DNA from 2 places in the Pseudarthrobacter phenanthrenivorans Sphe3 genome. Region 1 is predicted to be linked to the other one. Evidence: riboswitches for the same ligand, from Rfam matches in the RefSeq annotation. Region 1 holds a riboswitch; the other holds the start of a gene.

Evidence for each region. Region 1 has a riboswitch for glycine ahead of gcvP (aminomethyl-transferring glycine dehydrogenase). Riboswitches for the same ligand answer to the same signal wherever they lie in the genome.
Region 2: another riboswitch for glycine. It lies ahead of gcvP (aminomethyl-transferring glycine dehydrogenase); the one in region 1 lies ahead of gcvP (aminomethyl-transferring glycine dehydrogenase).

Annotation. Positions count from the first base shown of each region.
Region 1 covers NC_015145.1:834,846-839,737, reverse strand. Annotated here, with positions in the region: gene gcvT (glycine cleavage system aminomethyltransferase GcvT) at 1-350, opposite strand, end outside; gene gcvP (aminomethyl-transferring glycine dehydrogenase) at 360-3,245, opposite strand; glycine riboswitch at 3,422-3,520, opposite strand; gene ASPHE3_RS03945 (TetR/AcrR family transcriptional regulator) at 3,611-4,150, opposite strand; gene ASPHE3_RS03940 (MFS transporter) at 4,286-4,892, shown strand, end outside.
Region 2 covers NC_015145.1:3,631,550-3,636,441, forward strand. Annotated here, with positions in the region: gene gcvP (aminomethyl-transferring glycine dehydrogenase) at 4-2,856, opposite strand; glycine riboswitch at 2,908-3,015, opposite strand; glycine riboswitch at 3,017-3,114, opposite strand; gene ASPHE3_RS16940 (VOC family protein) at 3,256-3,615, shown strand; gene ASPHE3_RS21605 (S8 family peptidase) at 3,593-4,892, opposite strand, start outside.

The sequences.
Region 1 (4,892 bases):
ACCACCAGGAAAACGTCATTGCCGTCTTCAGCAGCGGGCCGGCGATAGGTGATGAGGTCGTCGATGATCCCGCCGTCCTCATTGCAGATCAGTGAGTACTTCGCTTTGCCCACCGCCATCGCGGAGATCTTTCCCACCAGCGCATAGTCCAGGAAGGCGGCGGCGTCCGGCCCGGTGACCCAGACTTCGCCCATATGGGAGAGGTCGAACAGGCCGGCGGCGTTACGGACGGCGTGGTGCTCGGCCAGCTCAGACTTGTACTTCAGGGGCATCTGCCAGCCGCCAAAGTCGGTGAAGGACGCTCCCAGTTTCTTGTGCTCGTCGTAGAGGGCGGTGTACTTCTCAGTCATGGGAAGTCCTTAGTTTTCGAACTCGGAAAGCGGCGGGCAGGAGCAGATCAGGTTGCGGTCCCCTGCGGCACCGTCGATGCGGCCCACCGGCGGGAAGTACTTGTCCTGCTTGAGGGACTTCACCGGGAACACAGCCTGTTCACGCGGGTAAGCGCGGTCCCAGTCGCTGCTGATGGCGGCCGCCGCGGTGTGCGGGGCATTGCGCAGCGGGCTGTCCGTCACGGTGAAATCACCCGCAGCAACCTGGTCGATTTCCGCACGGATGGAGATCATGGCCTCAATAAAGCGGTCCATCTCGCCCAGGTCCTCGGATTCGGTGGGCTCCACCATCAGGGTGCCCGCAACCGGGAACGCCAGGGTGGGGGCGTGGAAGCCGTAATCGATGAGGCGCTTGGCCACATCCTCTGCGGTGACACCGGTGCGGGCGGTGAGCTCGCGCAGGTCCAGGATGCACTCGTGCGCCACGAGCCCGCCCTCGCCGGTGTAGAGCACGGGGAAGAAGTCGTTCAAACGGGCGGCGATGTAGTTGGCTGCCAGCAGGGCCGACTTGGTGGCATCCGTCAGCCCCTGCCCGCCCATCAGCTTCACGTAGGCCCAGGAGATGGGCAGGACGCCGGCGGAACCGTACTTGGAGGCGGAGATGGGGACGTCGTTGCCTTCGGTCCACGTGGCCGCATTGCCCGGCATGAACGGTGCCAGGTGCGCCTTCGCAGCAACGGGCCCGACGCCGGGTCCGCCGCCGCCGTGCGGGATGCAGAACGTCTTATGCAGGTTCAGGTGCGAGACGTCGCCGCCGAACTGGCCGGGCTGTGCCAGGCCCACGAGGGCGTTCAGGTTTGCCCCGTCGATGTAGACCTGGCCGCCGGCGGCATGGACGGCGTCGCAGACCTCGCGGACGTCGGCGTCGTACACCCCGTGGGTGGAGGGGTAGGTGATCATGATGCAGGACAGCGCGTCCTTATTGGCCTCGATCTTGGCGTAAAGGTCTGCATGGTCGATGGTCCCGTCGGCAGCGGTGGCCACAACAACCACTTTCATGCCCGCCAGGACAGCGGAGGCGGCGTTGGTGCCGTGGGCCGAGGCCGGAATGAGGCAGACGTTCCGCTGCGCCTCACCGCGGGAGTGGTGGTAGCCACGGATTGCCAGCAGCCCGGCGAGCTCGCCCTGGGAGCCGGCGTTGGGCTGGATGGACACCTGGTCGTACCCGGTGATCTCGGTCAGCTGCGCTTCCAGGTCCGCGATCAGTTCACGCCAGCCCTCGGTCTGGGAGTCCGGCGCGAACGGGTGGATGGAGGCGAACTCCGGCCAGGAGATGGCTTCCATCTCGGCGGTGGCATTGAGCTTCATGGTGCAGGAACCGAGCGGAATCATGGTCCGGTCCAGCGCGAGGTCGCGGTCGCTGAGCTTGCGGATGTAGCGCAACAGCTGCGTTTCGGAGCGGTGCGTGTTGAACACAGGGTGCTGCAGGAAATCAGAGGAACGTTCGACGGCGGCGTCCAGGCCCAAGGCAGCGTCGCCATCTGCCGTGGACGAGACGCCAAAGGCGGCCAGGACGGCGTCGACGATTGCCGCCGTCGTGGTTTCATCCGTGGAGAAGCCCACCGTGTCAGCGTCGATGCTGCGCAGGTTGATGCCCTGCGCCTCCGCTGCGGCGATGATACCCGCAGCCTTTCCCGGGACGAACACGGTGACCGTGTCGAAGAAACTGGTGTGCCGCACCTCGAAGCCGGCGGCTTTGAGGGAGGCAGCCAGGGTCTTGGCGTGGACGTGGGCGGACCGGGCGATCGCCGCCAGGCCCTCCGGACCGTGGTACACCGCGTACATCGAGGCCACGATGGCCAGCAGCGCCTGGGCCGTGCAGATGTTGGACGTGGCCTTCTCCCGGCGGATGTGCTGCTCGCGGGTCTGGAGGGCCAGGCGGTAGGCCGGAACTCCCGCCGAATCCTTGGAGACGCCCACCAGGCGGCCGGGCATGGAGCGTTCCAGCCCCTTTTGCACGGCCATGTAGGCGGCGTGCGGGCCGCCGTAGAACAGCGGGACGCCGAAGCGCTGCGCCGAGCCGACGGCGATGTCCGCGCCCTGCTCGCCCGGCGGGGTGATGAGGGTGAGGGCCAGCAGGTCCGCGGCGACTGTCACCAGGGCGCCGCGCTCCTTGGCGGCAGCGATGACGGCGGACTGGTCCCAGACCCGGCCCGAGGCGCCGGGCTGCTGGAGGACGATGCCGTTGATGGCGCCGTCGGGCAGGCCGGCCGTCAGGTCCGCGACCTCAACCTCGAAGCCAAGCGCCTCGGCGCGGCCTTTTACGACGGCGATGGTCTGCGGCAGGCAGTCGGCGTCCAGGACAGTCTTGCCGTCGCGGGCGTCCTTGTTCTTGTTGGCCCGGCGCATCATCAGCACGGCTTCGGCAACGGCGGTGGCTTCGTCCAGCAGGGATGCGTTGGCGATGGGCAGGCCCACCAGGTCCTGGACCATGGTCTGGAAGTTCAGCAGTGCCTCGAGCCGGCCCTGCGAGATTTCGGGCTGGTACGGGGTGTACGCGGTGTACCAGGCCGGTCCCTCAAGGATGTTGCGGCGGATCACCGGCGGGGTCACGGTGTCGTAGTAGCCCTGGCCAATCATCTGGACGGCGGTCTTGTTCTTGGCGGCGAGCCTGCGGAGTTCTGCGAGCGCCTCCACCTCGCTCAGGGCGCCCGCCAGTTCCAGTACGGATTCCTGGCGGATGTCCTCGGGGACGGCGGTATCAACCAGCGCGTCCACGGTGTCGTAGCCAACGGCCTTGAGCATGGTCTCGACGTCGGCCTGGCGGCGGGTGCCGATGTGCCGGTCAACGAAGGTGGCGGCGGCGGTAGCAGTTGCCGGTGAGGCGGCCGGGGTAACAGTCACGAGGAGCTCCATAACTCAGGCGGCGCAGGGTACGCCACATCGATTCGGGTCCTCCCCGCTCTGTAGGTGAACCTGAGAGTTTCCGCGTTGCCGGCTTCCGCCGGCCCCGCTTGCACCGTCGGTGAGCGTTCCGGCCCGCGGCTCCGAGACCGGATGCGCGTGGGCCCTGTGCTGCTTTCCAGAGGTGCCTCGCCGCGGCGGTACGTGGGCCTGTGAGATTCCTGGGGAGGTATTGCTCCTACGGCGCCTGCTTGTACCTGAAGGCAGGACTCTCCCGCCGCAGATCAAAGGCTATTCAGTTGGTTCTTGTGCGGCGGCCGGTCAGGGCCCGCACGAAGCTAATTCTCCTATGCGGCAGGCAGCGGGGCAAATGGTCCTCAGCCCCGCAACCGCTCCACGGCCGCGAGGAGTTCTTCCACCTCACCCTGCCTGCCGGCGGCATTTCCAGCCGGTCCACTTTCCCACATGGCATTGAAATAGAGCCCGTCCCCCATGTACAGCACCGCCTTGGCCATCGCCGGTCCGACATCCTTGCCGATCAGGTCCAGCCACTGCTGCTGGATGGCTGCAAAACGTCGGCGGGCCTCCTCATGGGCCACCTCGGCCAGGCGGGTGGCAGCTACGAAGGAGCGGTCCAAGGGGGTATCTGCCCACAGCGACGAGCGGATGAAGTAGGCGGCAGCCCCTTCGGGGGCGGACGCCATCGCGGCAAGGTCCTCCCCCGCCAGGCGGTCAAGGCGTTCGAGGGTGGCGGCAATGAGGGCTTCCTTGTTGGGGAAGTGGTACAGGAGGCCCCCTTTGGAAACCCCGGCGCGCTTTGCCACCGCCTCCAGCGTCGCCGCGCGCTCCCCCACGTCGATCAGGAGTTCTTCAAAGGCATCGAGGACGGCATCCCGCGCGACAGGTTTTCTGGCCATAGGTCCCATCATCCAATGGTGGAAGACAATTTCTTAACTGTACCGTCCAGACGGTACAGTTATTGCATGACTGGCGATTCCCAACAAAACCCCACGCCCTTCGCCGGCAGTGCCGTTGACGTCCGCGAGGGGGCGATGGAGAAAAGCGCCTGGCGGGACTGGCTGGCGCTGGCGCTGCTCATGTTTCCCGTGCTGCTGGTGGCCGTGGACAACACCGCCCTGACTTTTGCGCTGCCGGCCATCGCCCACGCACTGGATGCTTCCGGTGTTGAGCTGCTCTGGATCGTGGATGCCTACCCCCTGGTACTGGCCGGGCTCCTTGTAGCAATGGGAACCCTGGGCGACAGGATCGGACGGCGGCGGCTGCTGATCATCGGCAGCGTCGGTTTCGCGGCGGTATCAGCCGCCACAGCCTTTGCCCCCACCGCCTTGTGGCTCATTGCCGGCCGCGCTGCCCTGGGCTTCTTCGGCGCCATGCTGATGCCCTCAACCCTGTCCCTGATCCGCAACATCTTCCCGGACCCCAACCGCCGGCGGCTGGCTGTCGCCATCTGGGCCGCCGGATTCTCGGGCGGCGCCGCCCTGGGTCCAATCTTCGGCGGATGGCTTGTGGAGCAGTTCTGGTGGGGAGCGGTACTCCTGGTGGCCGTACCCATCATGCTGCCGCTCCTGGCGCTCGGCCCGGCCTTTATCCCCGAATCAAAGGACCCTGAACCGGGCAGGGTGGATGCGCCAAGCATCC
Region 2 (4,892 bases), 1.5 Mb from region 1:
TCCTTAGTTCTCAAATTCGGAAAGCGGAGGGCAGGAGCACACCAGGTTGCGGTCCCCTGCGGCGCCATCGATACGGCCTACCGGCGGGAAGTACTTATCCTGGCGGAGCGAGGCCACGGGGAAGGCGGCCTGCTCGCGCGGGTAGGTCCGGTCCCAATCAGAAGAGACGACGGCGGCCGCTGTGTGGGGTGCGTTGCGCAGCGGGGACTTCTCCACAGTGAAATCGCCCGCAGCCACCTGGTCGATTTCCTTGCGGATGGTGATCATCGCTTCGATGAAGCGGTCGATCTCCGCAAGGTCCTCGGATTCGGTGGGCTCCACCATCAGGGTGCCGGCCACCGGGAAGGACAGGGTGGGGGCGTGGAAGCCGAAGTCGATAAGGCGCTTGGCCACGTCCTCGGCGGTAACACCGGTGCGGGCGGTGAGCTCGCGCAGGTCCAGGATGCACTCGTGTGCCACCAGGCCGGTCTCGCCGGTGTACAGCACGGGGAAGTGCTCGTCCAGCCGTGCAGCCACGTAATTGGCCGCCAGCAGCGCGGACTTGGTGGCCTCGGTCAGGCCCTGGCCGCCCATCAGCTTCACGTAGGCCCAGGAAATCGGCAGCACACCGGCGGAGCCGAAGCGGGACGCGGAGATCGCAACGCCGTGGCCGGCTTCGTGGGCAGCCTTGTTGGCATCGCCCGGCATGAACGGTGCCAGGTGCGCCTTGGCAGCGACGGGCCCGACGCCGGGTCCCCCACCGCCGTGCGGGATGCAGAAGGTCTTGTGCAGGTTCAGGTGCGAGACGTCGCCGCCGAACTTGCCCGGCTGTGCCAGCCCGACCAACGCGTTGAGGTTGGCGCCGTCAACGTAGACCTGGCCGCCTGCGGCGTGGATGGCGTCGCACACTTCGCGGACGTCCGAGTCGTAGACGCCGTGGGTGGACGGGTAGGTGATCATGATGGCCGAGAGGACGTCCTTGTGGGCCTCGATCTTGGCCTCCAGGTCCGCGTGGTCGATCGTGCCGTCGGCAGCGGTGGCAACCACCACAACCTTCATCCCCGCGAGGACGGCGGAGGCGGCGTTGGTGCCGTGGGCCGAGGCCGGGATGAGGCAGACGTTGCGCTGTGCCTCGCCGCGGGAGTGGTGGTAGCCGCGGATGGCCAGCAGGCCCGCGAGTTCGCCCTGTGAGCCGGCGTTGGGCTGGATGGACACCTGGTCGTATCCGGTGATTTCGGCGAGGTCTGCTTCGAGCCCGGCAATGAGTTCACGCCAGCCGGTGGTCTGGGAATCCGGGGCGAACGGGTGGATGGAGGCGAACTCGGGCCAGGAGATGGCCTCCATCTCGGCGGTCGCATTCAGCTTCATGGTGCACGAGCCCAGCGGGATCATGGTGCGGTCCAGTGCCAGGTCCCGGTCGGAGAGGCGGCGGATGTAGCGGAGCAGCTGGGTCTCGGAGCGGTGCGTGTTGAACACCGGGTGCTGCAGGTAGGAGGAGGTGCGCAGCACGGACTCGGGCAGCTCAAAGCCCTCGCCGGACGCAACCGGACCGGCGCCGAAGGCGACCGCCACCGCGGAGAGGACCTCCGGCGTCGTGGTTTCATCGACGGACACGCCAACTGTGTCCGCGTCGACGAGGCGCAGGTTGATGCCGCGGGCTTCGGCGGCGGTGATCACCTTTGCAGCCTTGCCAGGCACGCGCACGGTGAGCGTGTCGAAGAAGCTGTCGGAGACCAGTTCGCGGCCGGCCACCTTCAGCGTGCTGGCGAGGGCTCGGGCGTTGTTGTGGACGGTTTCGGCGATCGCCTTGAGGCCGTCCGGGCCGTGGTAGACGGCGTAGAAGGAGGAGACGATGGCCAGCAGGGCCTGCGCGGTGCAGATGTTGGACGTGGCCTTCTCGCGGCGGATGTGCTGCTCGCGGGTCTGGAGGGCCAGGCGGTAGGCGGGGACACCGGCGTCGTCCTTGGACACGCCGACGATGCGGCCGGGGAGGGTGCGCTCCATGCCCTGGCGGACGGCCATGTAGGCAGCGTGCGGGCCGCCGAAGAACAGCGGGACGCCGAAGCGCTGGGTGGAGCCGACGGCGATGTCCGCGCCCTGCTCGCCCGGCGGGGTGATGAGGGTGAGGGCCAGGAGGTCGGCGGCGACGGTGACCAGGGCACCGCGGTCCTTGGCCTCGGCGATGACGGCGGACTGGTCCCAGACGCGGCCGGAAACGCCGGGCTGCTGCAGGACGAGGCCGTTGATGTCGCCGTCGGGCAGGCCGGCCGTGAGGTCGGCAATTTCCACCTCGAAGCCGAGGGCCTCGGCGCGGCCCAGCACGATGGCGATGGTCTGCGGGAGCAGGTCGGCGTCCAGGACGGTCTTGCCGTCCTTCGCGGTTTTGGACTTGTTGGCACGACGCATCAGGAGCACGGCTTCGGCGACGGCGGTGGCTTCGTCCAGCAGGGACGCGTTGGCCACGGGAAGCGCGGTGAGGTCCTGGACCATGGTCTGGAAGTTGAGCAGCGCCTCAAGCCGGCCCTGGGAAATTTCCGGCTGGTAGGGCGTGTACGCGGTGTACCAGGCGGGGGCTTCGAAGATGTTCCGGCGGATCACCGGCGGGGTAACGGTGTCGTAGTAGCCCTGCCCGATCATCTGCACGGCCATCTTGTTCTTGCCGGCGAGCTTGCGGAGCTCGGCGAGGACCTGGACTTCGCTGAGGGCGCTCTCGAGGGTGAGGGGCTTGTCCTGGCGGATTGAGTCCGGTACGGCGCTGTCCACGAGGCCGTCAAGGGTGTCGTAGCCGACGGCCTTGAGCATGGTGTCGATGTCGGACTGGCGGCGCGCGCCGATATGGCGGTCTGCGAAGGTGGTTGGGGACGAGTGAACCGTCATGAGAGGAACTCCATAATTCAGGTGGCGTAGGGTGCCACTTTGATTCGGGTTCCTCCCCGCTCTGTATGGGACCTGAGAGTTTTGTAGTGCCCTGCTGTTCAGCGGGACGCCACTTGCACCGTCGGTGAGCCCGGTTGCCCGGACTGCTTTCCAGAGTTGCCTTGCCGCGGCGGTACGTGGGCCTGAGAGATTCCTGGGGAGGATTTGCTCCTACGGCGCCTGCAGAACGTACCGGCAGGACTCTCCCGCCGCAGATCATAAGCGTGTGCCACTGGTCGGTGACACGGCTCACACCTTACCGGATCGCGGGGCTGGATGCAAAATTGTGTCCCCACAGGCACGGCGGCGGCATCCTTCCCGTGCAAGACAGGCCCAGCCCACCGGGTTTAGGCTGGGCGGATGTTGACCATCGGCAGCACAGTCCTCGGCGTCAACGACGTCGCCCGCGCAACCGCTTTTTGGCACGCCGCCCTCGGTTACGTCCCGCAGGAGCCCGGCGACGAAACCTGGGTGATCCTTGTGCCGGCTTCCGGCCCTGGAGCGCAGTTGGCCCTCATGCTGAGCGAGACGCCGATCCAGGAGCACCCCCGGGTCCACCTGGACCTGTACGCGGACGATCAGGACGCCGAGGTGGAACGGCTGGTTTCGCTCGGCGCCCAGCGCGTCGACTGGGAGCTGTACCCGGAAGACCCTGACTTTGTGGTCCTCGCCGACCCCGACGGCAACCGGTTTTGCGTCATCGACAAGAGTCCGCGGTAGCACCGCGGGGTTGCATCGCCAGCCGCCGCGACGGACTCAATCTCCTGACTGCATGTGCAAAAGCCAAGCCACAGAGCAGTAATCCGGCCGCGGTTGTCCAAGCAGCGTTGTTCGCCTCAGTGCCGGCCTTGCCCTCCGATGCGGCTTCTGCTGTAACGCCGACAGGGGCTGTCGCGGAAGCACTCAAGGGTGATGGAGCAGAGGCCGCCAGCGCTGCTGGCAGCGGTGTTTCTGAAGGTGCAGTTTCGGCGTCCACAGTGACATCGGCCGCGACAGCCACCGGTGGAATCGCTTCCGGCTCAACCACAGGCACTTCCCCGTCCGCTGTGCGGGCGTCCGGTGAGTATTGGGCAGAACTGGATTCGGGCTGAAGCGAGCGGGCATCAGCCCGCACGGGAACCGACGCATCATCCGCACCGGGAGTGACAGCGGAAGCAGAAACAGGAGCTTCAACGGCGGTTACGGCGGTGGCAGGTGATTCATTGGCAGCTACCGTGGCTTCAACGGTTGACGGAACAGAAGTTGCCGTTCCCTGCAACCCACAATGCGTGCCCACTCCGGCCCATGCATCACCAAGTTGCAGGTTCGAGCAGGAGGGAAGAGGAGGAGTGGGAGGGGGTACAAACAGCAACCTGTTAGGAGTCGCACCCTTATTGGCGCTGACCGCACCGATCGTGGCGTTATTGATCATGGTCTGATGAAGTTCTGCCGGAGACAGCGAACGATTACGGGAAAGCAGGATTGCAGCTGCACCGGAAACGTGCGGAGCAGCCATTGAGGTGCCATCCAAGGTGTTGTCACCGGTAGGAGAGCTATTCCACGCTGACCTGACGGACACCCCGGGTGCCTGGATATCAACGCAGGAACCGTAGTTGGACCATGACGCTTGGGCATCATTGACGTTTGTTGCTGCGACGGTAATGGCAGATGGAACTTTGGCGGGGGAGGTAAGGCAGGCATCCTGGCCGGAGTTTCCTGCTGCCGCTATTACTGTTATCCCGTCGTTTATGGCGCTTTGAACCGCCGTGTCAAAGGAGGCATTGGTAAAACCGCCGACGCTTAGGTTCATGACGGCCGGTTGACCGGCGACATGGTGCGATATTGCCCAGTCAATACCCGCCATGACGGTGGACGACCAGCCGCTCCCGTCGCACTCAAGGGTTCGGACAGGAATGATGTTCGCTTTCTTGGCAACGCCGTATGTTGTTCCGGCGGCCGTTCCGGCGACGTGGGTTCCGTGACCGTTGCAGTCATTAACTCCATGGCCGTCATTGATT